DNA from 3 places in the Lysinibacillus sp. UBA5994 genome. Region 2 is predicted to be linked to each of the others. Evidence: predicted binding sites of a transcription regulator. Region 2 holds the regulator's gene; each other region holds the start of a gene.

The links. The regulator CtsR, encoded in region 2, represses protease genes until heat stress. The targets are predictions, from matches to a motif close to ATGGTCAATAAAGGTCAAACA.
Region 1: a site for CtsR is predicted at 4,926-4,946, ahead of B3D98_RS05920 (ATP-dependent Clp protease ATP-binding subunit). Genes of this name have one in related genera too.
Region 3: a site for CtsR is predicted at 3,435-3,455, ahead of clpP (ATP-dependent Clp endopeptidase proteolytic subunit ClpP). Genes of this name have one in related genera too.

The regions. Positions count from the first base shown of each region.
Region 1 covers NZ_DJAU01000022.1:10,336-21,085, reverse strand. Annotated here, with positions in the region: gene fabF (beta-ketoacyl-ACP synthase II) at 1-1,058, opposite strand, end outside; gene B3D98_RS05930 (beta-ketoacyl-ACP synthase III) at 1,089-2,027, opposite strand; gene B3D98_RS05925 (YjzD family protein) at 2,493-2,687, shown strand; gene B3D98_RS05920 (ATP-dependent Clp protease ATP-binding subunit) at 2,737-4,863, opposite strand; gene B3D98_RS05915 (Crp/Fnr family transcriptional regulator) at 5,130-5,816, shown strand; gene B3D98_RS05910 (metal-sulfur cluster assembly factor) at 5,877-6,185, opposite strand; gene B3D98_RS05905 (prolyl oligopeptidase family serine peptidase) at 6,239-7,003, opposite strand; gene B3D98_RS05900 (Cof-type HAD-IIB family hydrolase) at 7,125-7,934, shown strand; gene B3D98_RS05895 (DegV family protein) at 8,077-8,934, shown strand; gene B3D98_RS05890 (alpha-amylase family glycosyl hydrolase) at 8,985-10,451, opposite strand; gene B3D98_RS05885 (YisL family protein) at 10,636-10,750, opposite strand, start outside.
Region 2 covers NZ_DJAU01000038.1:139,683-150,432, reverse strand. Annotated here, with positions in the region: gene B3D98_RS13235 (ATP-dependent Clp protease ATP-binding subunit) at 1-1,634, opposite strand, end outside; gene B3D98_RS13230 (protein arginine kinase) at 1,624-2,733, opposite strand; gene B3D98_RS13225 (UvrB/UvrC motif-containing protein) at 2,730-3,272, opposite strand; gene B3D98_RS13220 (CtsR family transcriptional regulator) at 3,286-3,756, opposite strand; gene B3D98_RS13215 (DUF4870 domain-containing protein) at 4,024-4,329, opposite strand; gene B3D98_RS13210 (class I SAM-dependent methyltransferase) at 4,455-5,138, shown strand; gene corA (magnesium/cobalt transporter CorA) at 5,172-6,134, shown strand; gene B3D98_RS13200 (hypothetical protein) at 6,179-6,388, opposite strand; partial or broken gene B3D98_RS21680 (protoglobin domain-containing protein) at 6,659-7,219, shown strand; gene B3D98_RS21675 (methyl-accepting chemotaxis protein) at 7,202-7,984, shown strand; gene B3D98_RS13190 (acyl-CoA thioesterase) at 8,022-8,501, opposite strand; gene B3D98_RS13185 (aldehyde dehydrogenase family protein) at 8,571-9,998, opposite strand; gene B3D98_RS13180 (DUF4003 family protein) at 10,042-10,750, opposite strand, start outside.
Region 3 covers NZ_DJAU01000002.1:186,342-197,091, forward strand. Annotated here, with positions in the region: gene B3D98_RS01190 (spore coat protein) at 1-294, shown strand, start outside; gene B3D98_RS01195 (amino acid ABC transporter ATP-binding protein) at 345-1,067, opposite strand; gene B3D98_RS01200 (amino acid ABC transporter permease) at 1,064-1,774, opposite strand; gene B3D98_RS01205 (basic amino acid ABC transporter substrate-binding protein) at 1,861-2,658, opposite strand; tRNA gene B3D98_RS01210 (tRNA-Arg) at 3,158-3,232, opposite strand; gene clpP (ATP-dependent Clp endopeptidase proteolytic subunit ClpP) at 3,542-4,132, shown strand; gene B3D98_RS01220 (HPr family phosphocarrier protein) at 4,187-4,444, opposite strand; gene whiA (DNA-binding protein WhiA) at 4,557-5,504, opposite strand; gene B3D98_RS01230 (gluconeogenesis factor YvcK family protein) at 5,570-6,565, opposite strand; gene rapZ (RNase adapter RapZ) at 6,570-7,463, opposite strand; gene B3D98_RS01240 (NUDIX hydrolase) at 7,473-7,940, opposite strand; gene trxB (thioredoxin-disulfide reductase) at 8,289-9,233, opposite strand; gene B3D98_RS01250 (tetratricopeptide repeat protein) at 9,396-10,750, opposite strand, start outside.

The sequences.
Region 1 (10,750 bases), on a different contig from region 2:
GTGAAAATAGCTTCCACACCACCTGCTGCTCCTAATAAGTGACCCGTCATAGATTTTGTTGAGCTCATTGCAAGGTTATAAGCATGATCACCAAAAGCAGTTTTCACAGCTTGTGTTTCGAATAAATCGTTATATGGCGTACTTGTACCATGGGCATTAATATAATCAACTTGTGATGGCTCTACGCCACCATCTGTTAATGCTTGCGTCATCGCACGTGCTGCACCTTCACCCTCTGGAGCTGGAGCCGTAATGTGATGCGCATCCCCAGTTGCACCATAACCTAAAACTTCAGCATAGATTTTGGCACCACGAGCTTTTGCATGTTCATATTCTTCTAAAATGACAATACCCGCTCCTTCTCCGATAATAAAGCCATCTCGGTTTTTATCGAATGGGCGACATGCTGCTTGTGGATCTTGATTTAATGATAGTGCTGTATTGGCACAAAAACCTGCAACCGCCATTGTTACGATTGGTGATTCAGCACCACCAGAAATCATAACATCAGCATCTCCACGCTCAATTACTTTAAAGGCATCACCAATAGAGTTTGTGCCTGAAGCACATGCCGTTACAGAACAAGAATTTATCCCCTTTGCACCAAAGTGAATAGAGACTTGGCCCGATGCCATATCAGGAATCATCATTGGGATAAAGAAAGGACTAACACGTCTTGCGCCACGCTCTTGGAATGTTAAAAATTGTTGTTCATATGTTTCCATCCCACCGATACCAGAACCAATCCATACACCTGCACGTGGAGCTAGCTCTTCATCAATTGTTAGCTGTGCATCTTCCATTGCCATAATAGAAGCCGCTAATGCGTATTGTGTGAAGCGATCCATTTTACGTGCTTCTTTACGATCAATGTATTTTTCAATATCAAAGTCCTTTACTTCTGCTGCGATTTTTGCGGCAAAAAGATCTTTATTTAAACGTGTCAGCTCACCAATGCCAGATTTACCAGCTTTAATGTTTGCCCATGTTTCTTCGATGCTATTTCCTAGTGGTGTAACTGCGCCAATTCCTGTAATTACTACTCGTCTTTTACTCATTGTCTTACTCCCCTCAAGCATTTTTCCTACTTATTTTCCCCATCTCATGGCTACGGCACCCCATGTTAAGCCGCCACCAAAACCAACAAGGACTAATAAATCATCCTCTTTAATCTTACCTGCTTCGAGCTCATCTACCAAGGAAATACCAATAGATGCTGCTGAAGTATTTCCGTATTTATGAATCGTTTTTGACATTTTTTCTGGTGGTAGCTCTAAACGCTCACGTGCAGATTCCATAATACGTATATTTGCCTGATGTGGCACTAGGAAATCAACGTCTTCTTTTGTTAATCCCGCTTTCTCTAATACATTAACAGCCGATTCACCCATTTGTCGAACAGCAAATTTAAACACTTCACGACCATTCATCGCAATTGTATCTTGCTTCGTTAAATAAAGATTCTTTCCGCCTGTACCATCTGCACCAAGTTCAAAGGATAGAATACCTCTACCTTCAGAGACTTGCCCAATGATAGCTGCACTGGCACCATCGCCAAATAATACAGCTGTATTGCGATCTTCCCAATCAACGACTTTAGACAGCTTTTCAACACCTACTACTAAGACATATTTATAAGCATTTGCCTCAACAAAGTGCTTTGCTGTCACTAAACTATATATAAATCCTGCACATGCTGCTGCTTGATCCATTGCTGCAGCATTTACTGCTCCGATTTGTTCCTGAATCATACAAGCTACACTTGGAAAAGTTTGATCCTGTGTGACAGTTGCTACAAGAATTAAACCAATTTCCTCAGGCGTAATACCCGCATTTGCAATAGCTTCTTTTGCAGCAGCTACTGCCAAATCTGAAGTTTCCTGATCATCTGCCGCAAAATGACGTTCTTCAATGCCTGTTCGAGTACGAATCCATTCATCAGAAGTATCCATGATTTTTTCCAAATCAAAATTTGTAACGACCTTCTCAGGAACATATTTGCCTATTCCTATAATACCAGCGTTCATATAGCAACCCCTCAGCTTTCTTACTATCAATTATTAGTAACTGGTCATAATTATAACGCATATAAAAGGAATGACGCAAGATGATTTAAAATTTATGCGGCTGAGGGTAGTGTTCTTTGAATATAGAAGTGAAGAATTTTATGGAATGAGGTTATTCTGTTTAGAGCTTTATCTATCGTACTTTGTTGAGCTTGTTCATTATTTTTCAAAGCACCTTGCATCATGTATGAGCGGTGTTCTTCCCTTTTGGAGCACTTTTCACCCGCTTAGGAGCGCATTCCCCTATTTCAGAGCTGTTCCTAAATACTTTACATTACTAAACATAAAATACTAAATCTCATATTTGTTGTGACAAAATCGCCATGTTTCACATAAATGGTTCATTTTTTTTTGATTTATGTTATGATATGATAATGAATATGAGTAAAACCTTATGATGAAAAAAGTTCGGTTGAGGTGAAATTAATGCAATATATCGTAACGTTCATATGGTCATTCCTACTAGTTTCTATGTTAAACTACGTAGTCAGCTCTGTACTTGGTGTACCATTTGATTTCAAAACTGGGGCAATCGTTTCTGTTGTATTCTCCATCCTTATCTTTATTATTGGAGCAATCATTCCAAACGACCCTACACCAGAAGCTGCAGACCATCATTAATTCAGCTAGAAAAAACCTGTTCAGCTTCATGCCGAACAGGTTTTTTCTGTTATTTTTCCACAACACATTGACCCTCATGCATTTTCACATGCAACGTCTCCCCCGGTAAAACTTCTCCGCGTAATAGTTCTTTAGCAACGGCTGTTTCGATATGTCGCTGTACAAAGCGTTTTAGTGGTCTTGCTCCAAATTGGGCATCTGCACCTTGCTCTACTACCCAATCAATGACTTCTTGCTCCACAGATAAAGTAATTTCTTGCTCTGCGACACGTTTAATCAATTGCTCCACATACTTCCAGGCAATCGCAGTAAAATGTTTAGTAGATAATGCATGGAAGAAGATGATATCATCCATTCTGTTTAATAGCTCAGGTTTAAAATGTTGTCGTAGGGCTGACATGACTAAGTCCTCCACAGCCGCATCATTTTCCTTTGCCTCCATTAAATAACTTGATCCGATATTCGAAGTTAAAATGACTACTGTATTTGTAAAATTCACCATTCGTCCCTGACTATCTGTAATGCGCCCATCATCTAAAATTTGCAATAAAATGTTCGCCACATCAGGATGAGCTTTTTCAATCTCGTCTAGTAGCACCACAGAATAAGGATTTCGGCGAACTGCTTCCGTTAGTTGTCCACCTTCCTCATAGCCCACATAGCCTGGAGGAGCCCCAACAAGTCGAGACACACTATGTTTCTCCATGTATTCACTCATATCAATCCGAATAAAGTGATCTTCTGAATCAAATAACTGTGCAGCAAGTGCCTTGGCAAGTTCTGTTTTACCTACACCAGTTGGACCTAAAAATAAAAAGCTACCAATAGGTCGGTGTGGATCTTTGATACCTGCACGTGCACGCCATACCGCTTCTGTCACTAATTGAACTGCTGTATCTTGTCCAACCACACGTTCATGTAATGTATCCTTTAAACGTAATAATTTTTCACGCTCACCCTCTACTAATTTTGTTACAGGGATTCCTGTCCAACGTGAAACAATTGCTGCGATTTCATCTGCTGTTACCTCTTCACGTAAAATACGAGATTCTGCACCGTTCTCTAATTCCTTTTCAAGTACCTGAATGTCTTTTTCAAGTGTCGGAATTTTACCATGACGTAATTCAGCAGCTTTATTTAAATCATATTTACTTTCTGCCTCATCTAGATCACGACGATATTTATCCAATGTTTCACGTTTTTTCTGAATATCGTGTAGTTTTTCTTTTTCTGCTTCCCATTGTTGTCGCATGCCCTTAGATGACTCTTTTAACTTTGTTAATTCTTCGCGTAATTGCTCCAGACGTTTTTTACTTGCCTCGTCCTTTTCCTTACGCAATGCCTGTTCCTCAATTTCAAGCTGCATAATACGACGTGTGACTGCGTCTAATTCCTGTGGCATTGAATCAATTTCTGTACGAATCATTGCACAAGCCTCATCAATTAAATCAATGGCCTTATCAGGTAAAAATCGTTCTGTAATATAGCGATTGGATAGTTCTGCTGCCGCAACAATTGCTCTGTCATGAATACGTACTGCGTGATGTAATTCAAAGCGTTCCTTTAAACCACGTAAAATGGATACCGTATCCTCTATAGATGGCTCACGCACTAGTACTTGCTGGAATCGACGTTCTAAGGCAGGATCCTTTTCAATGTACATACGATATTCGTCTAAGGTAGTAGCACCAATACAGTGTAATTCACCACGTGCTAGCATAGGTTTTAGCATATTTCCTGCATCCATAGCGCCATCTGTTTTTCCTGCACCTACGATCGTATGAATTTCATCAATAAATAGAATGATTTGTCCTTCTGATTCTTTTACTTCTTTTAGCACACCTTTTAAGCGTTCTTCAAATTGTCCACGATAACTTGCACCAGCGATTAACGCACTCATATCCAGTTCATATAGCACACATTCTTTCAAGCCTTCTGGTACATCACCTTTAACAATACGCTGTGCTAAACCTTCCACAATTGCCGTTTTACCAACTCCTGGTTCACCGATTAATACAGGATTATTTTTCGTTTTACGTGTTAGAATACGAATTACATTTCGAATTTCTTCATCACGCCCGATAACAGGATCCATCTTGCCGTTTTTTACTTCTTCAATTAAATTGCGCCCAAATTGTTCTAATGGTTTTTTATTGTCTGTTTGTTGAAATTGCATAGCTAGCACTCCTTTTTTTCATATTTCTCATTATTTATATACCCATTCTTATTCATTAAAAAAGTTTGACCTTTTTTGACTAACTTTATTTTACATCACTCGACAATGCTTAGCAAAGAAATCGTCCTAAAATTTTTTCACTTATTATGGAAGTTTACGTTATAATAATGGTATGTTTCTATGTTTTAGTATCGAAATCCACTATCCTTTTGTAATAATCGCCATTTATTACAAAAAGAAAGCGATGTGTTGGAGATATGGTTTTAATGGATAATATGTTTGAAAAAATTAAAGAACTTTTTCAAAACCACGGTGTTTTTATCAAAGTGAATAAAGGAAATAAAATTTTTCTAGAGGGTGAACGGGCAAAAGAAATTTATTACATCCAATCAGGTGTTATTTCGATTAGCCAAGAATCCGAGACGGGTAAGGAATTAACCATTCGTATTTGTGGCCCTGACAGCATAATAGGAGAAGGTTCGTTATTTTGTAATCTCGTCTATAATTCAATGACTGCCAAAGTTTTAGAACCCTCTACGTTGTATGTTTTGAGTCGTAAATCTTTGGAGCATTTACTAGAAGAGCAGCCGACAGTTATGGTGGAATACATGAAGTGGCTACAAACAGAAAACTTAAAGCATCAGAGTCGTTTGCGCGATTTAGTGTTAAACGGTAAAAAAGGTGCTCTATTTTCAACGCTCATTCGGCTGTCCAATACGTATGGTAAACCTGTAGAAAATGACTCGATTTTTATTGATTTTCAGCTAACAAATACAGAAATTGCAAATCTGTGTGCGACAAGTCGGGAAATGATTAATCGTATGCTGAATGATTTAAAAAAACATGAGATTATCACTTTTGATAAAGGATTTATTACCATTCATGATTTACAATTTTTAAAAAATGAAATTGCCTGTGAAAATTGTCCATTACAAATATGCCGTATCGATTAGTTTCGTTACAAGCAAAAACCCTGCTTATTGAAAAATAAGCAGGGTTTTAAATAATCCATTTTAACGTACGCCCAATGCCATTTTGGCATAGCGTGACATTTTATCTTTCGACCAAGGTGGATTCCATACAATATTAACATTTGTACTTTTCACTTCTGGAAGTTCACCTAACGCCGTATTCACTTGATCCACAATGACTGGACCAAGTGGGCAGCCCATAGATGTTAGTGTCATCGTAACAGTTGCAACACCTTCATCATCTAATTCCACATCATATACTAAACCTAAGTTGACAATATCAATGCCAAGCTCAGGATCAATTACGTTTTCTAAAGCACCTAACATGCTATCTTTCATATCCTGATCCATTCGTATTTCTCCTTCCATCATAGTGTTAACCTTATCATAGCAGATGCACCCTGTTATGCCAAATGCTGTGCAAGCCATGCTGTAGCTGCTAGCATACCGTCACGTGGTACAGCATGTCCAGCCCTTTTGTTAACCATGAACTTTAAATATTCAGGGTTTGCTTCATAGTATTCCCGTAATGTTTCATAAAATTTATACGTTTCGTGAAAAGGAACTGTTTTATCTAATTCTCCATGCCAAAAGAATACAGGGCGACCCGCGAATTTTTCTGGTGTTAAACTGACATCATATTTAGCAAGGGCTTCATTAATTTTTTCTACGTCTTCCTCTGACATCGGCCAGTTAACTCCGCTTTTAGCAAATTGTTGCAATTGGTATTCACCCAATTTTATAAAACCAGGTGCACCCATGCATATTGCAGCTGTTTGTATCCAATCATAAAGTTTCAGACAGCCTGATGTCACGATGCCACCCATTGAAGTGCCTCCTATGCCAATTTTATGACTAGCTAATAAATTTTTATTCTTTAATACATCATATAATTGTTGTACTTCATGAATAGAATTTAAAACAATGTCCCAAAAATTTAAATTCATTTGCATTTCTGTTAGGCCTTCGCTACGCTCACCATGAAATTTTGCATCTGGCAATAGGACACGCACCCCTTTATGCACCAATTGGTATGCATAGTGTAAGTTATGTTCTTTTGCACTCATAAAGCCATGCAAAAAAATGACTACCGGGGTTTCTTCATTCATATTGTCTGTATGTATATGTAATAAAGGAATATTTCCCCACACTTCTTTTTCTACAAACATTATTGTCACTCCCAACTATTCTCTCATCTTTATGTTAGCAAACTTTTTTCACTGTGACAAAATTTTGACGAATGTAAGACAAAGAGATACTATTCAAACTATAGGAAAGGGGCAACGAGCTATGAAACCGCATTTAATCGTATTAGACTTAGATGGAACTTTATTAACAGATCAACAGCAAATTTCTGCAAAAACGAAAAAAACATTATTGCAGGCTAAGGAACAAGGGCATCAAGTGATGATTGCGACAGGACGTCCTTACCGAGCAAGTACTATTTATTATCAAGAACTTGGGCTCACTACACCCATTGTTAATTTTAATGGCGCATATGTGCATCATCCTAAAAATGTCTCTTGGCAACATATGCACACACCAATTGATTTAAGTGTCGTACATGATGTCGTTGATTCTATTAACAGTTATGAATACGAAAATATTATCGCTGAGGTAAAAGATGAAGTTTATGTTCACACAGAGGACGATCGTATCTTAAATATCTTTAATATGGGTAACCCAAAAATTACACTTGGCGATTTATACACACACCTCTTAGAAAATCCTACAAGTTTGCTGATTCAGGCAAATGAAGCCAATTCGGTTATTATACGTGATCATTTACAGGCAGTGCATGCTGAAGTCATCGAGCATCGTCGCTGGGGCGCGCCACTTCATATTATTGAAATTGTGCGTCGCGGCTTAAATAAAGCTGTGGGTATTGCACATGTCGCAAAAGATTTAGGTATTCCTCGTGAGCGCATCATCGCATTTGGTGATGAAGACAATGATTTAGAAATGATCGAATATGCTGGACTTGGTGTAGCGATGGGGAACGGTATTTCAAGTCTTAAAAACATTGCCAATGAAATTACGACAACGAATAATGATGATGGAATTGCAAAAATACTCATTGAACGCTTGAAATTATCATAGTTAAGTAGTAAGTTCAAGTTAACATTCCATTTTTACCAGTTTAACTTTATTCAGTGGTACCCCTTCCATTTATCTAAAGTGAGTATCTACTGAATAAAGTTAAAAAGCTTTAAAAGTAAGTTGAAATTAGGGGGACAAGAGAATGAAGATTTTTACGGATAGTGGATGTGATCTACCAAAATCTTACTATGAAGAAAAAGATGTCGTGCTACTCCCTTTACGAGTGCAATTGAACAACAAAGAATATGAAGATGTGATTTCAATTGATTCCAAAGAGATCTATGATGCAATACGCCAAGGTGCTCAGCCAAAAACATCACAAGTGTCACCTGAGCTCTTTTTGAAGCATTTTGAGGAGCTAGCCAAAAATGATGAAGAAGGTATTTATATCGCTTTTTCATCAGAATTATCAGGCACATATAGTACCGCTCAAATGATTCGCAATCAGGTACTTGAGCAGTATCCTTCCTTAAAACTAGTCATTATCGACTCTAAATGCGCATCACTAGGACATGGCCTTGTCGTGGAAGAAGCTGTACGACTGCGAAATATAGGAGTATCCTTAGAAGACATGGCCTCTAAAATAAATACCCTTGCACCTCAGGTCGAGCATTTATTTACAGTAGAAGACTTAGATTACCTTGCAAAAGGTGGTCGTGTATCAAAAGCTAGTGCATTTTTAGGTGGCCTTCTTAGTATTAAGCCTATTTTAAATGTAGAAGATGGCAAACTTGTACCGATTGAAAAGTCACGCGGTCGAAAAAAAGCACTTAATCGTATGTTAGATTTAATGCAGGAGCGTGGTGGCAGCTTTACAAATAAAATCGTAGGTATTAGCCATAGTGACGACGCTGCCTTTGCGAATGAAGCAAAAGCCTCTATTCAGGAGCGTTTTTCACCTCAAGCTGTGCAAATTACCATGATAGGTTCCGCGATCGGCTCACATGTCGGACCTGGGACTATTGCAATTTTCTTCACAAATAAAAGCTTTGAAGGCTAATAAAAAGCATGCTAGGATGGTTCCTGGCATGCTTTTTTGTCGTGTTATTATTATTGGACGTCTTGCTCCTGACGACGAACTTTCCCTCGTTTAATGATGATGACAACAAAGCCAATAAAGATCACCCATACTAAGCCAAGAGCCACCATATAAGGAGTGTTTAAGCCTTCATCATTGCGAACTTGATAAATTTCAACCATTTCTCTGTCTAAAATAACAGGATAGACTTCTTTTTCATTTAAGCGAACTTTTTCCTCATGTAAAATACCGTTCAGCATTTTCCCTTCACCAAGTTGTTCAGGTGTTAAGTCGACGCGTTGTGTTTTACCAGTATTATTAACCATGATTACCCACTTTTCTTCGTCAGAAGAACGTGTAAAGACAAGAAGGCCATTTTCATTTGTAATGACTTCAAAATCACCATTACGTAAAGTAGCTGATTGATTACGTAAAGATTGAACATTTTTAATATAATCTATCAGTTCCTCGTCTGTTTTAAAGTTATAAAGCTGGTGTGTATCTGGTTTTGCTTCCCCATTCATAGCAATTTCTGTCCCGTATTGTACGACAGGAATTCCTGGTAGCATAAATAAAGCACCCATCGCCATTTTTAAGCGGGTAGGTGGGAACATATTTTCATTAGCAGAGTCAAATGTAAAACGATGAGTTTCAAGTGAATCCACCATAATTTGTGTCGGTTTTTCTCCTGTGAAGGGTTCCATTAATTTAGAAGAATCCATATCCACGTTTTTAAATATATTACGATAGATATCTGCCGTTACAGGTGAGAAAGTTGCATCAAAGTCAGCATCGCTTTCTTCATTTGCTATCACATAAAGTGATGTTTTTGTCTCTTTTAATGCAGCTATTACTGCATTGATAAACGCTGTATCAGCCCCTGCGATATTTGTTAAACGAATACCACCGATGTCATATGTAGAAACAAATTCAGTTACTGCTTGAATAAGTGCTTCTTGCACATCCTTATTCGATAAATCCCACTGTACTTGTCCATTATTGGTAGATGCAATCCAATCCGCTTTCGATGCATCCTTTGCCCACTCATGATTTGGACTCACATTTGTAAGTGGAAAATCCACCATAATGGACATATTTTTAGCTTTGTAGGCCTCTACAGTACTTTGGAATTCTTCCGTTGTTCCAAAATGACGTTCTATTGTAGTATAGCTTGTGGGCATTGATCCATCATACTTCTCTGTAGAAAAAATAGGCCCAATGGAAACAATTGTATAGCCCATCTCACCGATAAATTTCAGTTTATCCTGTAAACCTGTAAAATCGCCCCCCGCAAATTTCGAAGGGTCCTGCGTATTTGTATCAAAATCGTTTGTGCCCGAGCCATTAAAGAAACGGTCAACGAGTAAATCATAGATGCTTTCTTCTGCTATTGTTCTAGTCGCTGATTCATCCGCATGTGCTACTGGTATAGTACTTACTAATGAAGTTGCTAATAAAAGTGATGCAGCCGTCGCACTTATCCACTTCTTAAATTTCACTGTTATTCCCTCTCTTTCAAACCAATCAACGTCATTTTACCAAATAACTCTGTCACGTCGCTATCTTTTCCAAAGATTTTGCGTAAAAGCGAAATGAATTACGACAAAAAGGTGTCAATTCCGTCTTCCGTTTTCGTTTACAAAATAAAAGCCGTGAAGCAACTACTTCACGACTTTTAAATCATTATGCTAAGAAATCTTGACCCATTGGCAGTTTAAATCCTAGGAACAAAGTGATTAATAGGAATACTGCAAATAAAATCCAAAACATAGCTGTTGGTTTATTTTTCTTTTGACGC
Region 2 (10,750 bases):
AAGAAGATAAATGAGCCAATTGGTCGTTTTGGATCTTTTAAGCCTGCTCTTGCACGACGTATTGCACGAGAAATCGCTTCTACTGCTTCTCCTTGCCCTACTACACGTTTGTGTAACTCTTCTTCAAGCTGTAATAACTTCGAAGATTCTTCAGAAGCAATTTTAGCTACTGGGATTCCTGTCCACATTGATACAACTGCTGCTACATCATCCACAGTCACTTTAGATTCGGCTTTACCTTGCTCTTCTTTCCAATTTTTTCGAGTAGCTTCAATTTCATCCTTCAGCTTTTGCTCTGTATCTCTTAGCGCTGCTGCCTTTTCAAATTCTTGACCTGATACGGCTGCATTTTTTTCAGAACGAACATTTTCAAGCTTATCCTCAAGCGCCTTTAAGTTTGGTGGTACTGCGAATGAGCGTAAGCGTACTTTAGAACCTGCTTCATCGATTAAGTCAATCGCTTTATCTGGTAAGAATCGATCAGAAATATATCTATCACTCATTTTTGCCGCTGCTTCAATGGCTTCATCTGTAATTTTCACACGGTGATGCGCTTCATAACGATCGCGTAAGCCTTGAATAATTAGAATAGCCTCTTCCACTGTCGGCTCATCCACTTGGATTGGTTGGAAACGACGCTCTAAGGCCGCATCCTTTTCAATGTACTTGCGGTACTCATCAAGTGTTGTGGCACCAATACATTGAAGCTCCCCACGTGCTAAAGATGGTTTTAAGATATTTGATGCATCAATCGCACCTTCAGCACCACCCGCACCAATTAATGTATGCAATTCGTCAATAAATAAAATGATGTTGCCTGCTTGGCGAATTTCATCCATCACTTTTTTCAAACGATCTTCAAATTCTCCACGATATTTTGTACCTGCAACAACTGTCCCCATATCTAGTGTCATTACACGTTTGTCACGAAGGATTTCTGGCACTTCGTTATTAATAATTTGCTGTGCCAATCCTTCAGCAATCGCTGTTTTACCAACACCTGGCTCACCAATCAATACAGGGTTATTTTTCGTACGACGCGATAAAACTTCAATAACTCGTGTAATTTCCTTGCTTCGGCCAATAACAGGGTCTAAAGTACCTTCACGTGCAATTTGTGTTAAATCACGTGCTAGACTATCTAATGTTGGTGTATTGGCAGCTTGAGCTGCTTGTTGACCAGATTGTGCATTATCATTATTACCTAATAGCAATAATACTTGCTGGCGAGCTTTATTTAAACCGACTCCCGCATTGTTTAAAACGCGAGCTGCCACGCCCTCACCCTCACGTATAAGCGCCAATAATAAATGCTCTGTACCGATATAGGAGTGACCTAGTTTACGTGACTCATCAACAGATAATTCAATTACTTTTTTAGCTCTTGGTGTATAATGAACGATTGGACCGACATCTTCTTTGCCCTTACCAACTAATTCTTCAATGCCAGCTTCAATCATTTGAGGACTAATATCAATGGCTTCTAACGCTTTCGCAGCAATACCGCCGCCTTCACGTATAAGCCCTAATAGAATATGCTCTGTACCGATAGATTCGTGCTTCCAACGAATAGCCTCTTCCTGAGCAAGCTGTAATACTTTTTGCGCGCGTTGTGTAAAACGATTAAACATCATATAAATCCTCTCCTTTTTCCCCATTTATAGGCTTATTCGCATGTTCTTGAGATAATGTCTCACGAAGCATCTCCGCTCGTACACGATCCCGCTCAGCAGGTGGTAATGCCTCACCTGCATAGTGCTGTAAAAAACCTGGTTGCATACTAACAACACATTCATTTAAGGTCGTTGTTTGTATACCATCAATCAATTGTAAATCTACTCCTAAACGAACATTAGATAGGCAAGTAGCAGCTTCCTCACTTGTTAAAATTCTTGCATGTGTAAGGGTACCTAAAGCTCGATATACGCGATCTTCTAGCGCAAGCTCTGCCTTTTCCATTAATTTACCTCTTGCATGCCGCTCTTTTTGAATAATCTTTTCAGCGACACTTTGTATATCTGCTAAAATATCTTCCTCTGTCTTCCCGAGTGTAATTTGGTTAGACACTTGATAAACATTCCCTAAATTTTCGCTTCCTTCACCATATATACCTCTTACAGTCATTCCTAAGCGTGTCATGGCATTTATAATTTGATTCATTTGCCCAGTTAATGTAAGAGCGGGTAAATGCATCATGACGGATGCTCGTAGACCCGTACCAATATTCGTTGGACAGCTTGTTAAATAACCAAAAGTATCTCGAAAAGCATACGGTAATACTTTCTCTAGGATACGATCAATCTTATTTGCTTGTTCATAAGCACTTTGAAGTTGAAAACTTGCTGTCATACATTGAATGCGTAAATGATCCTCTTCATTCACCATAATGCTAACGGATTCGTCTTCAGAGAGTAGTATAGAGCCCACTTGCTCTTTTTTAGCCAGTTGCGGGCTAATCAAATGCTTTTCTACAAGAATTTGACGCTGTAAAGGGGTTAAATCCTTTATAGCAAAATAAGCATAATCATTTTGAAGAGTTGGGCTATCGCTGACAGCATGTGTAACGGCCTGTTCCACTTGCAGTGCCTCATTTTCTGAAAACGCTAATGGAAAACGATAGCCATCTAAATTTCGTGCAAGGCGGATCCGTGTACTAATGACGATATCTGAGTAATCATCTTTGATATGCATCCAAGTTGGTGTCGCACGCTCTAAAAATGATTCAATCATCATGTCACATCACCACCTTCAAATTGTAGATGCTTCTCTAGCTCTTTAACTTCATCACGTAGCTTCGCCGCTTCTTCAAACTGTTCTTCATCTACGGCGGATTTCATACGCTTGCGGATATCTTCTATTTGCTTTTTAATAACATACACATTACTGCGAGCACCAGGCATTTTTCCAATGTGTTGTGGACCTGCCTGAATACGATTAAAAAGCTTTGGCAAATGATCTCCAAATGTGTCATAACAGCTTGGGCACCCGAATTTTCCTTCTTTTAAAAATTGCTTATACGAAAATCCACATTGTGGGCATGTTTGCTGTTGTGGTTGTACCTGTTGTTTTTCCCCCACCTTTTGCCATGTAGGAGAGCCAAACCAGTTAGACAATAACTGTTGAATAGATACTGGCTCTTGTTTAAACTCTGCATGAAATGGATGGAATTGTGAGGCGCAGACGTCACAATAATGATGCTCTACTTTTTGCCCACTTTGAACTTGTGTTACTGTAACTGTCGCATTACGTTGTTTACAATGTTCGCATATCATTTCCATCACCTCACTATTTTTGTTGTTCATATTTTATTGTTGTCAGCATTGCTCGCAATATTTTTGATCGAATGACATCTCTTAATGGGAGATGCAAGTCGATCGTGGAGCGATCAATTGCTGCTAACGTTAATTTCGCTTCTCGCTTGGAAATTACCTGCTCATCAATGAGTCGATAAACCAAATCTTCTGCCATTGTTTGTGATGCCCCACCTTCAATTTGCCTGAGAACATCGTCGATTAGATCAATCTGTGAATTCGCGCGGACACGTAAAATTCGAATGTATCCACCACCACCACGTTTGCTCTCAACAAGGTAACCCCGCTCGGCAGTAAATCTTGTATTAATAACATAATTTATTTGTGATGGTACACATTGAAATTTATCAGCGATTTCACTACGTTTAATTTCAATATGCCCTTCCCCACCTAATTCAAGCACTTGCTTTAAGTAACCCTCTATGATGTCTGATATATTACGCATTTTAGGAATACACCTCGCTTGCTTCACTGACTTTGACTATCTTTGACTTTCTTTGAGTATATTATACAAAACGCTTGAAAAAAATTGCAATGATTTCGCCCATAGAAAAGTGGAAAGTCTAGAAAAAGGCTTTTTAAGAGCCGAAAAGAGCCCTTTTTCGATCATTTGTTTACGGTTTAATAATTTCCTTATACACCTAATGTACCCTTATTCGTCATAGAAAAAACGCAAGCATATGCAACTAGCATATACTTGCGTCTATGAAAATTATACCCAGCGACCAACAATTGGATAACGCCAAGGTTCATCAGACAATGCTTTTACGATACCGATGATCGGTACCACAAATACCATAATGCCGAAAATGATTAAAAATGGTAAGCCAATAAGGACAAAGCTTAAACCAACAGAGATAGCAATTAAAACACCCATGACAATTTGGAATAGCAGTGCTTGAATAGAAATTGCCTTTACTTCCTCATCCGAACTAATTAAAAAGAAAATAATGGGCACTAACCATGGCGCAAAAAATGCACTTGCGTGTATGATTACTTTAGACCATTTAGTCTCCATATATATCAACCCTTTCTTTGAACTTTATTCTATGTTTTATGTACTACTATTTACGGAACTATACCCGTAATAGTTTCACATTAAGAAAGATTTTTTAAAATTTTTTTGAAAGGCTGTGAGGAGCGTTGGAATTTAACAACACATTAGCAAATGAATATGAAAAGGGTATTCGCCGTACATTGCCTAGTTATGATGCCATGCTACGTTTAATACAAACTTTTTATCATTCTAGGCTATCAGAAAATGCTAACATGCTAGTCGTGGGAGCAGGAAGTGGCAATGAAATTATACAGCTTGCAGAAGGAAGACCTCACTGGTCATTCACTGGCATTGATCCATCAGAATCCATGCTTACTATAGCTAAAGAGCGTTTACTCACTCTTCCTAATGATATGTCATTCCATCAGGCTACAATACTTGATGCTTCGCTGCCCTCTACTCAGTATGATGCGGCAAGTTGTGTTCTTGTCTTGCATTTTATTCATGATTATAAAGAAAAGCTCGAAACAATAACAGAAATAGCAAGACATTTGAAACCTGGAGCACCATTTGTCCTTGTTTCAAAATATGGTCAGCTAGGCTCTTTAGAAACAGAACTACAATTTGATTTATGGCGTTCTTATTGGCTACAGCATACTAGACTTTCTTTATCCGATGTAGTAGAGATGGAAAAATCCATTCGTTCCCTTTCTTTTATGAGTGAAGAAGAAATTTTAATACTTTTACAAAGTGCGGGTTTTACTAAACCTTCTAGATTTTTTGCCACTACTTTGTTCGGTGGTTGGGTATGCTTTAAAGAGGAGCGCTAACTATTTTGTAGTAAATAATTTGAGGTGAAAACCGTGATAAGCACCATTGGCATTACAAAGCAACAACAATTGTTAAAGGATTTTCCATTAGAAGAGATACATCAGCAAGAATTTGAATGGTATTGGGTTGATTTTAATTGTCCTACAGCCGAGGAGGAATCATTGTTGGATACATTTTTCCACTTTCACCCTCTCGCTATTGAAGATTGCTTAATGAGGTTGCAGCGTCCTAAGCTCGATTTTTATGATGATTTTCATTTCTTTGTCATTCATCGGGTAAACGAAGAGACGTTAGCTGCGGAGGAGGTTAATATTTTTGCCTCCAATAAATTCATCATAACCTTCCATAAAAATCCTGTCCCTGAGATAGAGAAGGTGCAAAAGATGCTGGAAAACCAACCGAAGAATTGGGAGCGAGGTACTGTATACCTAACGTATCAAACTATCGATAAAATTGTTGACAGTTATTTTCCACTCGTTTACAAAATTGAAGATCATCTAAATGCTTTAGAAGGTGAACTTACATACCAAAGTAATGTAAATGCCATGAAAATTGTCTTCGAGTTCCGTAGTGACTTGCTTGACTTAAGACGTACTATTTTACCAATGCGTGATCTTTTATATCGCATTCTCAATTCTTACCGTTTCTCACTAAAAAAGTCGGAGAGAGCTTATTTTGGGGATATCTACGACCATCTACTTAAGCTAACAGAGATGGTTGAATCTAATCGAGAGCTTACAGCAGACATGCGGGATAGTTATATGGCTATGAGTTCTAGCCGAATGAATGGCATTATGATGACTTTAACAATTGTATCAACTATCTTTATACCACTTACCTTCATTGCTGGTGTGTATGGGATGAATTTCGATAACATGCCTGAGCTACATGGGCAATACAGCTATTTTATTGTACTTGGGATTATGATAATTATCGTTATCTTTATGTTGGCTGTCTTTAAACATAAAGGCTGGTTTAAACTGTTTAAACCATAAAAAGACTGCTCGTTTTAATGAAAACGAGCAGTTTTTTTAATCTATTAATACGGTCCTCTGTCATCAATCTTATTATCACCCTGCTGTGGAAATAAAAAGTAGGCTAATACCCCTGATCCCAAAGCTGCACATATGGTAATTAATAATTGCTCAACATCTGGTACCTCAGCATGATAGTTTCGTAGCATATAAACAGAACCAATGGCAACAATCACCATGACAGGAATAACAAATTTAAAACGTTTTTTCTCCATACCACCCCTCCTTCCATTTTTTATTTTCGTACGATTTTTAGATTGCTAAACAGTTCGTATTTTACAGGTTTCCTATTTTAAATTCAAATTTACATCGCTTCACCATTTGGACTAACAATAAAGTAAAAAAATAAAGAAATATCCAATTTTTTAACCAAATATTCAGCAAATAATAGTAAAATAGATTTAATCCCATTTATTTATTAAATATACAAACCTAACAAATTTCAAAAGTGCTTATTTACTTACAATTTATTATGGATATTAAGAATGGAGCAAATAATAATGAGTTGGTTTTCAAAAAATAGTAGTTCTAGCTACGCAATTACATTAACACCTGAAAATTTTAAGAGCGGTGTACAGTTAGATGTATTGAACCACCCCAATCTTCAAAAACAATTACAACTTTTAAATTTAACACTTGAGGATTTAGCTATCATTAAGCAGCTACAGCCTTTAGCTAAAGACCTAATTCCTGAAATGGTGGAGAAATTTTATGCAGCCATTAGTTTGAGCCAAGATTTACTTGATATTATTAATAGAACATCACATATTGATCGTTTGAAAATCACGTTACATAAACATTTAAGTGACATTTTTGAAAGTCATATTAATGATGCCTACATTGCTGAACGAAAAGCCATTGCTGAGGCTCACGTTCGAATTGGCTTGCAGTCAAAGTGGTATATTGCCTCATTCCAGTCACTCACTACTACTTTTGCAAACTTTGTGAACGAGGTGGATATTTCTAAAACAGATGCTATTCGTGCTATAAACGCTTTTTGCAAAATCATTAATTTTGAGCAACAACTCGTGATTGAGGCATATGAAAAAGAGGAAGAACGTATTCGCTCAGCAGCAGATGCAACAAAAAATTCCCTTGTAACGACGATCCAAAGTACTGCAGAAGAGCTTAATGCCATTAGTGAAGAAACAGCCGCATCATTATTAGTGATTTCCTCACAAACAGATGATATTGCTGTAGCAACCAAGCAAGGATTGAACTTCGTAGCAGATACACAAGAAAAATCAAGACGAGGCCAACAGCAATTGAAAGAACAAAATGATTTAATCCAAGTTATTTTGCAAAGTGTCAATGGTCTTGAGGTAACGATGAACCAACTACGTACCTCTTCTCAAAAAATTTCTGAAATCGTTGGGCTAGTTACAGGCATTGCTGATCAAACCAATTTATTAGCATTAAATGCTTCTATTGAGGCTGCACGAGCTGGAGAACATGGGAAAGGTTTTGCAGTAGTGGCTGAGGAAGTTCGTAAACTTGCGGAGGAAACAAAAAATGCCGTCCAAAATGTTTCTCACCTTATTAAGGAAACAGAAAGTAATATTACGACTATGGCTAATTCAGTTACTAATGTTGATCAAAAAATTCAACATAGTGTCAATACACAAGAAAGTCTATCCAAGTCATTTAATGATATTGCTGATGCAGTTTCTGGCATTCAGCAGCAATACGTAAATACATCGAGAGATATTTCAGCTATATCTAATTTAATCACTGAATTATCGCAAGGTGCTACACTAGTCTCTTCTTCTTCCGACTCGCTCATTAATGTTGTCAATGAACTAAATATGTAAAATAAAAAAGGGAACTCATTTGGAGTTCCCTTTTTCCTTAATGCGGCAATGCACGTTTTTGTTTACGGTGCTCTCGTCTTGCTGGCCCAGTTTCAAATAAACGCTTCTCTTCATCTGTTTCAGGATAGATTGAGGGAACTGGTACGGGTTTCCCTTCCTCATTTACTGCAACCATCGTGACAAATGATTCTGTCGTTAATTTTTCCTCGCCAGTCTCAATATTGCGAGAAACAACGCGAACATAAACCTCCATTGAAGAACGTCCTGTAGACGAAACAATACTCTCGATTTCAAGAATATCTCCTACATGTGCAGCGGATAAAAAATCAACCGAGTCAATAGAAGCTGTCACTACAAGGCCTTTCGCATGTTTCATTGCTGTAATAGCAGCAATTTCATCAATATAAGCTAACACTCTTCCACCGAAAATAGAATTGTGATTATTTGTGTCTGGGGGTAATACGAGACGCGATTGAACCGTACGTGATTGGCTCATGGGTACAGCGTTGTTTGGCATAATTCTTGCAACTTCCCTTCTCATGTTGTTCTTTCGTCATCGTATCGCAGAAAAAGAGCTGATGCAAATTTAGAACGATTTTTTCATCGAAATAAATTTCATATCAGTCATTTCTTCTATAGCCCACTTAATTCCTTCACGTCCATAACCACTCATCTTTACTCCACCATATGGCATGTTATCTACTCGGAATGTCGGAATATCATTAATAATGACAGCACCAGCCTGTAATTCATCTGCTGCATATAAAGCATCTGTCAATATATTCGTGTAAATACCTGCATTTAGGCCAAGGTCCGACTCATTTACAAGTCGAATTGCGTCGTCTAATGTTTCATATGAAACAATTGAGACGATTGGTGCGAATGTTTCCTGACAAACAATTTTCATATCAGCTGACACATTCGTCATAACTGTTGGCGTTAAAGTACGTTCAGTAAATACGCCTCCAGTTGCAATCATAGCCCCCTGTTCTTGTGCCTCCTCAATCCATTCCCTAATACGTTCCACTTCATTTGGATTTATCATGGCACTAACATCTGTTGTCTTCTCTAATGGATCTCCTACTATAAGCTTTTCTGTTTCTGCAACAAATGCTTTAGTAAATTCATCAATAATGGAGGAATGCACATATATACGTTGTAACGAAATGCATACTTGTCCAGCAAAGTTAAAAGCACCGCTTACACAACGACTGATAATTTTATTTATTGGCGTAGATGGTTCGACAATTACTGCAGCATTAGAACCCAGCTCTAAAGTTACTTTACGTAAGCCTACTTTTTCTTTAATCTTCAAACCAACCTTACCACTACCTGTAAAGGTTACTTTTTTGACATATGGATGTGTGACAAGCGTATCACTAAGCTCACCCCCACTTCCTGTCACAATTTGTAATGCCCCATCGGGTAATCCTGCATCTCGGAAAATTTCTGCCATAACGATAGCACTTAGTGGCGTTTGTGTTGCTGGCTTTAATACAACTGTATTGCCCACTGCAAACGCTGGGCCTAACTTGTGTGCCACTAAATTGAACGGAAAATTAAATGGCGTAATGGCTGATATTACACCTAAAGGTTCTCTTTTTGTCCAGCCTATTCGATCTCCTGCTCCAGGGGCTGCATCCATTGGAACCGTCTCACCTTTTGCCTGTTTAGCTCCTTCAGCTGCAAATTGATAGGTTGCGATTGTACGGTCAATTTCAGCTAAACCTGCAACAATAGGTTTTCCAGCCTCTAAGGCTAAAATCTCTGCAAGTTCTTCTTTTCTTTGTCGCATTATATCAACGACTTTATATAATATTTCGGCACGTTCGTAGGCTGTTGTCTTTTTAAACGATTGGAATGCCTGCTGCGCACCTTCGATAGCTTTCTCTACATCTTGAATAGATGCTTTAGCTACATGAGCAATAACCTCACCGCTATATGGAGAAGCTAGCTCATAGCTTTCCTCTGCATCATGCCACTGACCATTAATCCAAAGTTTTGTATCCTTCATCCTTCAAATGCACCTCCAAATAATCATGTTCTTCTTTATTCTATCACGAAGAACTTGAACTAGACGCAATGGCAGCTGCACTAACCGCTGCAATCATTGCTGCTTGCTGTGCTTGGATTAATAGCTCAATAGAAGACATAATGGTCATGGACAAAGACTTTTGTACCTTTGCCATATCATAAATAGCAAATTGTACAGCCATAAAGAGCACAAATTCACGATGCCACTTTAATAACTTCATGTCTTTTAATTCATGGTATAAATCAATCAACCCTTGAAGTTGTGCTTTATCCAGATTAAGTATGGCTAAAAAGCCAAGTAAAGGATAATGCATAGCCTTGACTTTAACGTTTTGCTTTTTGAGCCCATCACGAAGGGTTACAACATCGGGTACTAGCTGACCATCAAATTTGGGTGATAAAAATGTTAATACCTGTGAAAGCCATTGGAGTTCATTGCCAGCATTAAAATTAGATGTTCTTAGTTCTTTATAGTATCGATTCATGGTATCCGCGCGCAATTCAACATCATCAGATGGACTGCTTAATAATATGGCATAAGGAATGTCCTCATATGAGGTTAAAAATGGATGATGTTTACGTATAGCATCAAATAAGACTCTTGCCGCCTGTGCATGCGTCTTTTTATCCTGTTCATCCTCCGTCAAGAATTGTGCTCCAATATAGCTAAAATTGCCGCTTCTGAATTTCGCTTCCTTTAAGATGCTCACATTCGTAAGTAAATTCTTCACT
Region 3 (10,750 bases), on a different contig from region 2:
CAACCAAAAAAGCCGATGCAAAACGCTAATGAAATTAATGATGAAGCTATTTCTGGATTTTTACTTGGAGCTCAAAAAGGAGCAGCGAAATGTATGACAACTGCTGCGTTGGAGACAACAAACCCTGTAGTTCGTCGCGTTGTTGCGGATAGTATTCCTAACTGTATTGAAATGGGATACGAATTATCCATTTATCAAAATAAACACGGCTATTATCAGGTGCCTCAGTATTCCCAACAGGATATGCAAACGATGCTGAATGCATTCGACACAACATCTAATCCCCTTCATTAAATAAGAAAAGCACAAAAAAGCGAACGAGCATGTCGTTCGCTTTTTCAGCTTTATAATACTTTTCCTAAAAACGCTTTCGTACGGTCGCTTTGGGGATTGCCGAATAGTTCCTCTGGAGACCCTTCTTCTACAATATAGCCCCCATCCATGAAGACTACTCGATCACCTACTTCACGAGCAAAGCCCATTTCATGTGTCACAACTACCATTGTCATCCCTTCAGCTGCTAGATTTTTCATAACATCTAGCACCTCTTTTACCATTTCAGGGTCAAGTGCTGAAGTTGGCTCGTCAAATAAAATAGCTTTTGGCTTCATTGCTAAGGCACGAGCAATCGCCACACGTTGTTGCTGACCACCTGATAGCTGCTCAGGATAATTATAGGCCTTGCTGTCGAGCCCGACCTTTTTTAATAGCTCATGTCCTAAAGCTTCTGCGTCTGTACGATTCATTTTACGAATTTGCATAGGTGCCATCGTGACATTATCGATAACCGTCATATGCGGGAATAAGTTAAATTGTTGAAACACCATACCCACTTCAGCGCGAATTTCATTGATATTCGTTTTAGGATCATTAATTTTTACATTTTCAATATAAATAGCACCATCCGTTACTTCTTCTAACATATTGATGCAACGGAGAAATGTACTTTTTCCTGAACCAGACGGCCCAATAACACAGACAACTTGTTTTTCTTGAATTTCATAATCGATTCCTTTTAATACTTCAAGCTTGCCAAAGTATTTGTGTAGGTTTTCAATTTTTATCATCTAGCTTCCCGCCCTTCTACCTTAGCTTTACGAGGGACATAGCTATTGCTAAATCGTTTCTCGATAAATGCTACAATCTTCGTTACACCATATGTCAACACTAAATATAATAATGCTGCAACGATATACGGTTCCCAGAAGCGGAAGCTTGCACCAGCTACGACCTTACTAGCGTATAAAATATCTGGTGCTGCAATTACAGTTACGAGTGAAGAATCTTTTAATAATGCAATAAATTCATTGCCCAATGGCGGAATCATACGTCTAAATGCTTGAGGTAAAATGACCTTACGCATCGCTTGGTTATGCGTTAATCCAAGAGAGCGAGCAGCCTCCATTTGCCCTTTTGCAATACTTTGAATCCCTGCACGGAAAATTTCCGCATTATAAGCAGCACAGTTTAAAATAAGCGCTGTAATCCCTGATACCATATAACCTAAAGAATGACCAAAAATTGTTGGAATAACTGCTAAGTGAATTAACAAGATTTGTACAAGCATCGGTGTTCCACGGAATAAATCGATATATAGTTTAGATGGCCAATAAATCCATTTTTTACTCGATAATTTTCCAAGGCCTAAAAATAGTCCTAATAGAATACCGCCAAAATAACCACTAAGTGTCAAAATAAGTGTTACGCCAATACCTCGTATAAACATATCTCGGTAGTTCCAGACAATGTCCCAGCGTAAGTCAAAGATGTCCATCCGAAAACCCCATTCCCCTTTAAATTACAATTAATAAATGAGCTGTTAGCAAAGTTACTATGTTAGTAGCATCATTTCATTCATTTTTATTGAAAATCAATGCCTGTAATTTCTTTTAATTTACCGTTTTCTTTAATCTTTTTAAGACCTTCGTTTAATTTATCTAGCAATTCTTTATTCCCTTTTTGAACCATGAAGCCATAGTATTCTTTTTCGAATGCATCATCTTCAATTACTTTTAGTTTTTGATCTGGGTGAGCTTTGATATATTCATAAACTACTGCATTATCTCCGATAGCTGCATCAACATTACCATTTAGCATCTCTTGGATAGCGATTGGCTGACTTTCAAAAGCCATAATATTTGTACTTGCTTCCCCTTGTAGCTTTTTCGCTGCCATATGACCAGTTGCATTGATTTGTACAGATACTTTTTTATCTTTTAATTCATCAAGAGATTTAATCTTTGAATCTTCTTTCACAACAATTAATAACTGAGACTCATAATACGGTTCTGTAAAATCAAATGATTCTTTACGCTCTTCCGTAATTGTGATTCCAGAAGCACCGATATCTGTTTCACCGTTCTTAATTGTTTGGAACACTGGCTCCCATCCAATATTATTCCACTCAACCTCAAAGTCCATCTCATCTGCGATAGCTTGTAGAATATCGACATCAATCCCTACAATTTTCCCTGAATCGTCAACAGATTCAAATGGTGCAAAAGTTGCCTCAGTACCTACTTTGTAAACTTTTTTGCCATCTCCACCATCTTCTGAAGATGAGCTACCTGAAGATGCATCATCTTTTGTACCACAACCTGCAAGTGCTAATGTTAAAGCTGCAATAATCATCAGTAACATCCAACCTGTTTTTTTCATTGTATTTCCCCCTAGTTCGATAATTTTCCGAATTACGTATTATTTTTCGCAATTCGGAAATGTTAGACTATTAGGTCAATTATATTAACATTATAGTATTTAGACAACAACTTTTCGCATAAAATTAAATATTTTTTCATATAAATTTATAATAAATTCATATAATTTGAAAAAACATGTATAAATAACAAGAAAATTAACCTAAAACTAATATATATACAATAAGAACCATGCCAAATTTCGATAAATTTAGGCAAAAAAAAAGAATCCCCTCAGATAGGATTCTTTTTTTTCGACTATTACTAGTCTCACGTACAGTATGTTCACTAAAAAATAATTTGGAGTTGTTGCTTTTTTGAAGGTTTGAAAGGAATAAATAGGGGAATAATGCCAACTAGGACAGTATTCCCTTTATTCTTCCTCTCGATCTCCAGTAAGCAGGCTGCTAAACTACTTATTAGGAGATGAGCTATAACAGTATATCAATTGATCAGTAAAATGGCGCCCTCGGAGGGAATCGAACCCCCAGTGCAAGAACCGGAATCTTACGTGTTATCCATTACACCACGAGGGCAAAAGACACAAAAAAAAAGTACTCACTCTAGGCTTACGAAAAGCATGATGTAGATAACCCTCATTTTTGAAGCATACCTGCAAAATAGTGTCCTGTACTTTAAACCTTATAACCTTAATCATTATACAAGCCTATCCTATATAATTCAACCATAGAATGCAAAAACAATTTATTTTTTTTAATTTCACTTTAGCAGGGTTAATATTTGACCTTCCCTGACTATAATGTGTATGATAAGGATACAGCTGAAATACAAAGGAAAATTTTCAGCAAAGGTATTCGAATTTAGCTTTTTAAGGAGGATTTAACATGAATTTAATTCCTACAGTTATTGAACAAACTAGTCGTGGTGAGCGTGCATATGACATTTATTCACGTCTACTTAAAGACCGTATTATCCTTTTAGGAAGTGCTATTGATGACAATGTTGCTAACTCCATTGTCGCTCAGCTTCTTTTCCTACAAGCAGAAGATCCAGATAAAGATATCTCTCTTTATATTAACTCACCTGGCGGATCCATTACGGCTGGTATGGCTATCTATGACACAATGCAAATCATTAAACCACAGGTACAAACAATTTGTATTGGTATGGCTGCATCAATGGGTGCTTTCCTACTTGCAGCTGGAGAACCCGGTAAACGTTTTGCCTTACCAAATGCTGAAGTCATGATTCACCAACCACTAGGTGGTGCACAAGGTCAAGCGACAGAAATTGAAATTGCTGCTAAACGTATTCTATTCTTACGTGAGAAATTAAATGGCATTTTATCTGAACGCACTGGTCAACCACTTGAAGTCATTGCAAGAGACACAGATCGTGATAACTTCATGACTGCTGAACGTGCAAAAGAATACGGTTTAATCGATCATATTATGCACCGTAGCGATAATAAATAAAAAATAGAAGGCATCACAGAATTGCTCTGTGATGCCTTTTGTATTTAATGAATGTTAATCTTCATTTTCAATAATTGTTGCCAATGCTGTAACCGCTTGCTCAGCATCGTTACCTTCACTGCTTAAAGTCACTTCGGTACCTTTAGCAACTGCTAAGCTCATAACACCCATAATGGATTTGGCATTTACTTTTTTCTCATCTTTTTCTAGAAAGATATCAGCACTAAAACGATTTGCTTCTTGCACAAATAGTGCTGCTTGTCTAGCTTGTAGTCCTAATTTTAATTTAACCTGGACTCTTCTCTCAATCATTCTCAAAACTCCCCTTCACTACCGTTCATCTATTAGTTTTATCTTACCTTACTTACTGCAAAAGAACAATAAGCGATTACGCATGACATTCATACCTGAAAAGTATGATAACTTAACCACCTATTTTTTCACCACGCCTTAATGCATCCGCAATCTCATCAATTTTTCTCAATCGATGGTTAACACCTGATTTACTAACCGTTCCACTAGATACCATTTCACCAAGCTCTTTTAATGTCACATCTTGGTATTCAACACGGAGACGTGCTATTTCACGAAGCTTCTCCGGTAGTTGATCAAGACCAATTGAATTTTCAATAAATCGAATATTCTCAACCTGCCGTAATGCTGCTCCAATGGTTTTATTTAAATTGGCAGTTTCACAGTTCACAATACGGTTGACACTATTACGCATATCTCGCAAAATCCGAACATCTTCAAATTTCATCATAGCCTGATGCGCTCCAACAATATTAAGGAAATCTGAAATTTTTTCTGCTTCTTTTAAGTAAGTTACAAAGCCTTTTTTACGTTCAATTGTTTTGGCATTGAGTTCAAATTCATTCATCAAATCCATTAATGCCTCACCATGTTCTTTATATAAAGAATAAACCTCTAAATGATAAGCCGATGTTTCTGGATTATTGACGGAACCTCCTGCTAAAAAGGCTCCTCTTAAATAAGCTCTTTTTTGGCCGCTCTTTTGAATGAGCTTTCTTGAGATAGTATGGTTAAATTGAAAGTCGTCTGAGATGATTTCTAAATCAATTAATAGCTCACGCGCTCCTTCTCTTACACGGCATATATACACATTATTTTTTTTCAATCGCATTTTCTTACGAACAAGTAATTCAACATTGTACGGATACAATTTTTTCATAATCGTATATAGTCTTCTGGCAATTGCAGCGTTTTCGGTTTGCACGTCTAAGCTTAGTTGTTTATTTGCAAAGGATAATGAACCATTCATACGAATTAGGGCAGAAACTTCTGCTTTCATACAATGATTGTCCGCTTCTATTTGTGTCAATTCTTTTTTTGTTTCAGAAGCAAAAGACATATCACGCCCCCCTTTCAATCATGATTTCTATGTATATGTTCATCTTACCATATACAATAAAGCCATTATGTTTCTATTATTGGTCCTCTTACTTTTTGATGGTAAATATCAGCATAATCTACCAGCCATTCTGCAACATTTGTAGCATTATGTCGAACCGTTCCATCTGGTCGAATTGTAGCAATGTCTCGTTTGATAACTTCTAAACCCATACTTTCAAGCTTTGCTACGTCAAATGTTACTGGTTCCGCTCTTTCTTCTTTATACAGTTCTTTTACAGGGTTAGGGAGTTCTTCATCATTTACTAAAATGGAATCGATAAAATCATGGCCAACATGCTTATGTATGGCTGTTACATGATCGCCTGCTGTATAGGAAATGGTTTCACCCTTTTGTGTCATTAAATTACAAACATATATTTTTCTTCCTTTAGCCTTAACAACTGCTTCACCTATTTCCTTAACAAGCAAATTCGGAATAATACTTGTATATAAGCTTCCTGGTCCTATTAAAATATAGTCTGCACGAAGTATTGCACGAATAGCTTCTGGCAACGGTTGCACATTTTCAGGTACTAAAAAAACGCGATTAATGCGTTTCGTCGCTGTCGGGATTTTTGATTCTCCCTCGATAATTGAACCGTCCTCAAGCACAGCATGTAAGGTGATTTTTTTATTAGCTGCTGGAATAACTCGACCATGAACTTTTAAAACCTTTCCCATCTCACTGATAGCATGATTGAAATCACCAGTAATATCAGTAAGGGCTGTAAGCATTAAATTCCCTAAGGAGTGACCTCGTAAGTCTTCAGATGCCGAAAAACGGTATTGAAACATTTGCTCTACAAGGGGCTCAATATCTGATAATGCTGCAATCACATTACGTACATCGCCAGGCGGTGGGATATCGTAATCATCACGTAAACGACCTGAAGATCCACCATCATCTGCTACTGTTACAATAGCAGTAATATCAAATGGGTGATGCTTCAGACCGCGAAGTAACGTGGAGAGCCCTGTGCCACCACCAATTACCACAAGCTTTGTTTGCTTTTTCCCCATTCACTCATTCCTTTCTACGATTAATATCACGATGCGTAATAACCGTATTTTCCTTGCCCGCAAAATATGCACCAAAAAATTCTGCTAATGTCACGGAGCGATGCTGGCCCCCAGTACAACCAAAAGCAATAACAAGCTGTGATTTACCTTCTTGTCGATAGAGAGGAATCATAAAGTCTAATAAATCCGTCAGTTTTTGTATAAGGATTTGCGTATCTTCCAACGCTAACACATAAGAAGATACCTCTGTTTGAAGACCCGTTTTTGGACGTAGCTCCTCCACATAGTATGGGTTTTTAAGAAAACGAACATCAAACACTAAGTCCGCATCAATCGGCATACCATGTTTAAAGCCAAAGGACATAATGTTAACGGTAAAAATAGTATCTGCCTCACTTGCAAATTCTTTTACGATTTTTTCACGTAATTGCTTTGGTTTCATGTTAGATGTGTTATAAACAAAATTGGCACGACCCTTTACTTCAGATAAAAGTACTCGTTCCTGTTTAATTCCATCTAGAGGTAAACCATTCACTGCTAATGGATGTGCACGTCTCGTTTCTTTATACCGTCTGACTAATGTGGCATCATCTGCATCTAAAAATAAAATACGAGCAACAATATCGCCTTCTTTTAGTATATGGTCTAATGCGCCAATTAGAGCATCAAAAAAGTCTCCTCCGCGCATATCCATTACTGCTGCAATTCGGGTACTGTTTTTACCAGAATCTCTTAATAAGGTTAAAAAAGTTGTAAGTAACGCAGGTGGTAAATTATCAATACAGTAATACCCTAAATCCTCAAAGCTTTGAATAGCTACTGTTTTCCCAGCCCCAGACATTCCTGTAATAATAACCAATTCATGTGTACTTTGTTGGCCTTCAACCACCACTGTCATGCAACTCCTTTATTGTTCTTTTGAAATTTGTATTTTCTGATGAAGTAATTCAAAATTCGTTGTATAGTCAAACGTGCCATACTGAATGCCTGATTGCGAAACAGCAAATTGTAAATTAGTTCGATCTCCTTCAGCCATTGGCAAATGTGCTAAATCCTCTACTGGGTGCCATGCAAGTTTGCCTTCTCTTGTTTCTTCGAATGGTACTCCATCTACATCCTTTGCAACAAATGTATAGAGCATCCATTCATCCACTACGTCATTGTTTTCTTTAATGATCATCGTATAAACACCCTTTAAATGAACATGTAAAGGTATGACGTTTGTCTCTTCTTGAAACTCTCGAATAGCAGCCTCGAAGATTGACTCGCCACTCTCCATTTTCCCTCCTGGAGCTACATACCAGCCTCGTCTTGGTTTCTGAAGTAATAATACTTTACCGTCTTTTACGGCAATTAAATTTGCAATTCTTTGCATAGGCACACCTCTAATCACTTTTGCATTCTACTCTTCATTATAACAAGACCTTGTAAGTTTTGTCCTCATTTACAACTCTTGTACGTAGACAATTAACAATTTAGTTCTATTCAAAGATAACCATTTCATCTTGGGCGAAATTTACGTTTATCGTGATATTATTATTTGATTTTTTACACATAAAAAAGTAGGTTGCTCCCACCTATTGGAGGCGGAAACAACCTACTAAACAAAATAAAAGGGGGATTGCTAATTACATTTTTAATCATACACCTTTTATATGTCATTCAAGTTACAGCAATATTAAAACCACATTAAAATTGTATTTTTTTCCTTAAAATAGCCCTATTAGGCATTAATTTTCTCTAATAGCTCTTCTACATAATGTTGAACAGCTTGCGCGGCAATACTACCGTCACCAGTTGCTGTTACAATTTGACGAAGTGATTTTTCACGAACATCTCCAGCTGCAAAGATACCTGGGATTTTTGTTTCCATCGTTTCATTTGTCAAAATATAGCCAGCCTCATTTAAAATACCTAATGACTCAAATGGTTTCGTTAACGGAAGCATACCTATATAGACGAAAACACCATCTGTAGCAAATTCAGATTCTGTACCATCGACAGTTGATTGTAGTGTTACACTGCCAACTTTACCATTCGCTTCATTAATTTCTTTTACAGTTGCATTCCAAATGAAATCAATTTTTTCATTGGCAAAGGCACGATCTTGGAGAATTTTTTGTGCACGTAATTTATCACGACGGTGGACAATTGTCACTTTATCAGCAAAGCGAGTTAAATAAACACCCTCTTCAACAGCTGAATCTCCGCCACCTACGACAACTAGATTTTTTTGTTTAAAGAATGCTCCATCACATACTGCACAGTAGCTGACACCACGGCCACCAAGCTCTTTTTCACCAGGCACACCCATTTTTTTATACTCAGCACCAGTGGTGATAATAATGGCACGTGTTTTATATTCTTTTGCACCTGATTTAATTGTTTTATATTCTTCTCCATCGATGATTTCCGTTACATCACCATAGGCATATTCAGCACCAAATTTTTTAGCATGCTCAAACATTTTTGTAGAAAGCTCTGGTCCTAAAATTGTCTCAAAACCTGGGTAGTTTTCTACTTCTTCTGTGTTTGCCATTTGTCCACCAGGAATGCCACGTTCAATCATTAAAGTAGACAAATTTGCACGAGATGTATAAACAGCAGCAGTCATCCCAGCAGGACCTGCACCAATAATTACTACATCATAAATTTTTTCTTCCGACATAAATACTTCCCCCTAAACAGAATACTTTTTATCTTCATTCAACCAATACATATAACGTCATCTATAGAAGAAGATCAATGACGCTAAGGAAAAATTGGTGATAGCGTTAGTATGTTCATCGTATGTGAAAGTATAAAGTTATTCAACTATGTTGCTCACACATTAATCATGACTGTTTGGCAAAAACGTTAAGATTTCGTCAATATACTTTGATAAAGTAGATACAGAAACTCCATATTGCTGCGCAATTTCCTTTTTTGTCACTTTAAGCATTTGTGAAGATCTGAATAAATAATCATTTGCTCCTGCAATTGCTGTTGGATTTGTAAAACGATAATTTTCTATTAAAGCTTGTTCACATAGCACAAACCACATTTGAAACAGCGGTACAATTAATGATGATAGCTTTCCATATTGTTCTAATAAAATTTCTGAGACCTGTACTGATCGTAAAAAGCTTGCTTCTACTTTATTTTTCTTATCAAATTCATGTCCAAGTGCATAAGCTAAAAACAATTTTTCAAAAGAGCCTAATTGTTCAATATTAATCCATTTCGGATGGGCGATAATTTCTTGCTTATGCGCTGTACCTTTCAGTAAAAATAAACCAAAAATGCGCTCACTCGTATAAGTGCTCTCTAATTTTTCAACGATAAAATCACGATCATGCTCCAATGCATCAAGTCCAAATTCATTTTCTTGTTGGCGCCAAGGTTCGAAGCCCTCTTTGTCTGGGTCTAGCTCTAGAAGCTGATCCCACGCACTTTTCGAAATCTCCTCATGTCCTGAGAAATAAGCAGCATGTGACAGCCAAAAGTAAAATCCTGCATCTCCTACATAGCCTCTCTTTTGCATGCTGCGCAACCATTTATAGGCTAATTCATATTGGCTGATTAAGGCTAAGGTAGCACCAAGTTTATAACGATGCTCCCAAGTATAGGGTTGAATTTTAACAAGAACATTTAACAGTTCTTGTAAATCATCTTCATTTTTTTCATAATACGCAATTACCGTTAAATTGCATAATGCATGTAGATTGCCCTTATTTTCACGTAGCACTGTATGCAAGAGAGCCTTTGCTTGCTCTTCTTCTCCAACATAAAAATAAGCGAGTGCTAGATTATTATAGGCTGACCAAAATGCTGGTCGATCTTCAATTAAATCTTCTAAAATAGTAATAGCTTCAGGAAAATCTCCCTTTTCCATACAACGACGAGCTTGCTCCTGACGATATAAATCCTCACCAGAGCCTTCAAGCTCTTCAAAATCATCTTGCTCAAAAGCGACAAACTCTAATATTTCTGCTGCTTCATCGGCATAAGCACCCTCAGGTTCTAGCTTTAAATATTCTTCTGCAAAGCGTTTTGCATCATGCATGATGCCTACACACCCTGATACTTCTGCCATGTAAAATATGATTTCTGGATTATCTGGATCAATTTGATAGGCGCGACGAAGTAGGTCATACGCTTCCTCAAAACGTTGACCTTCTAACTCTACTATGGCTAACTGCAAGA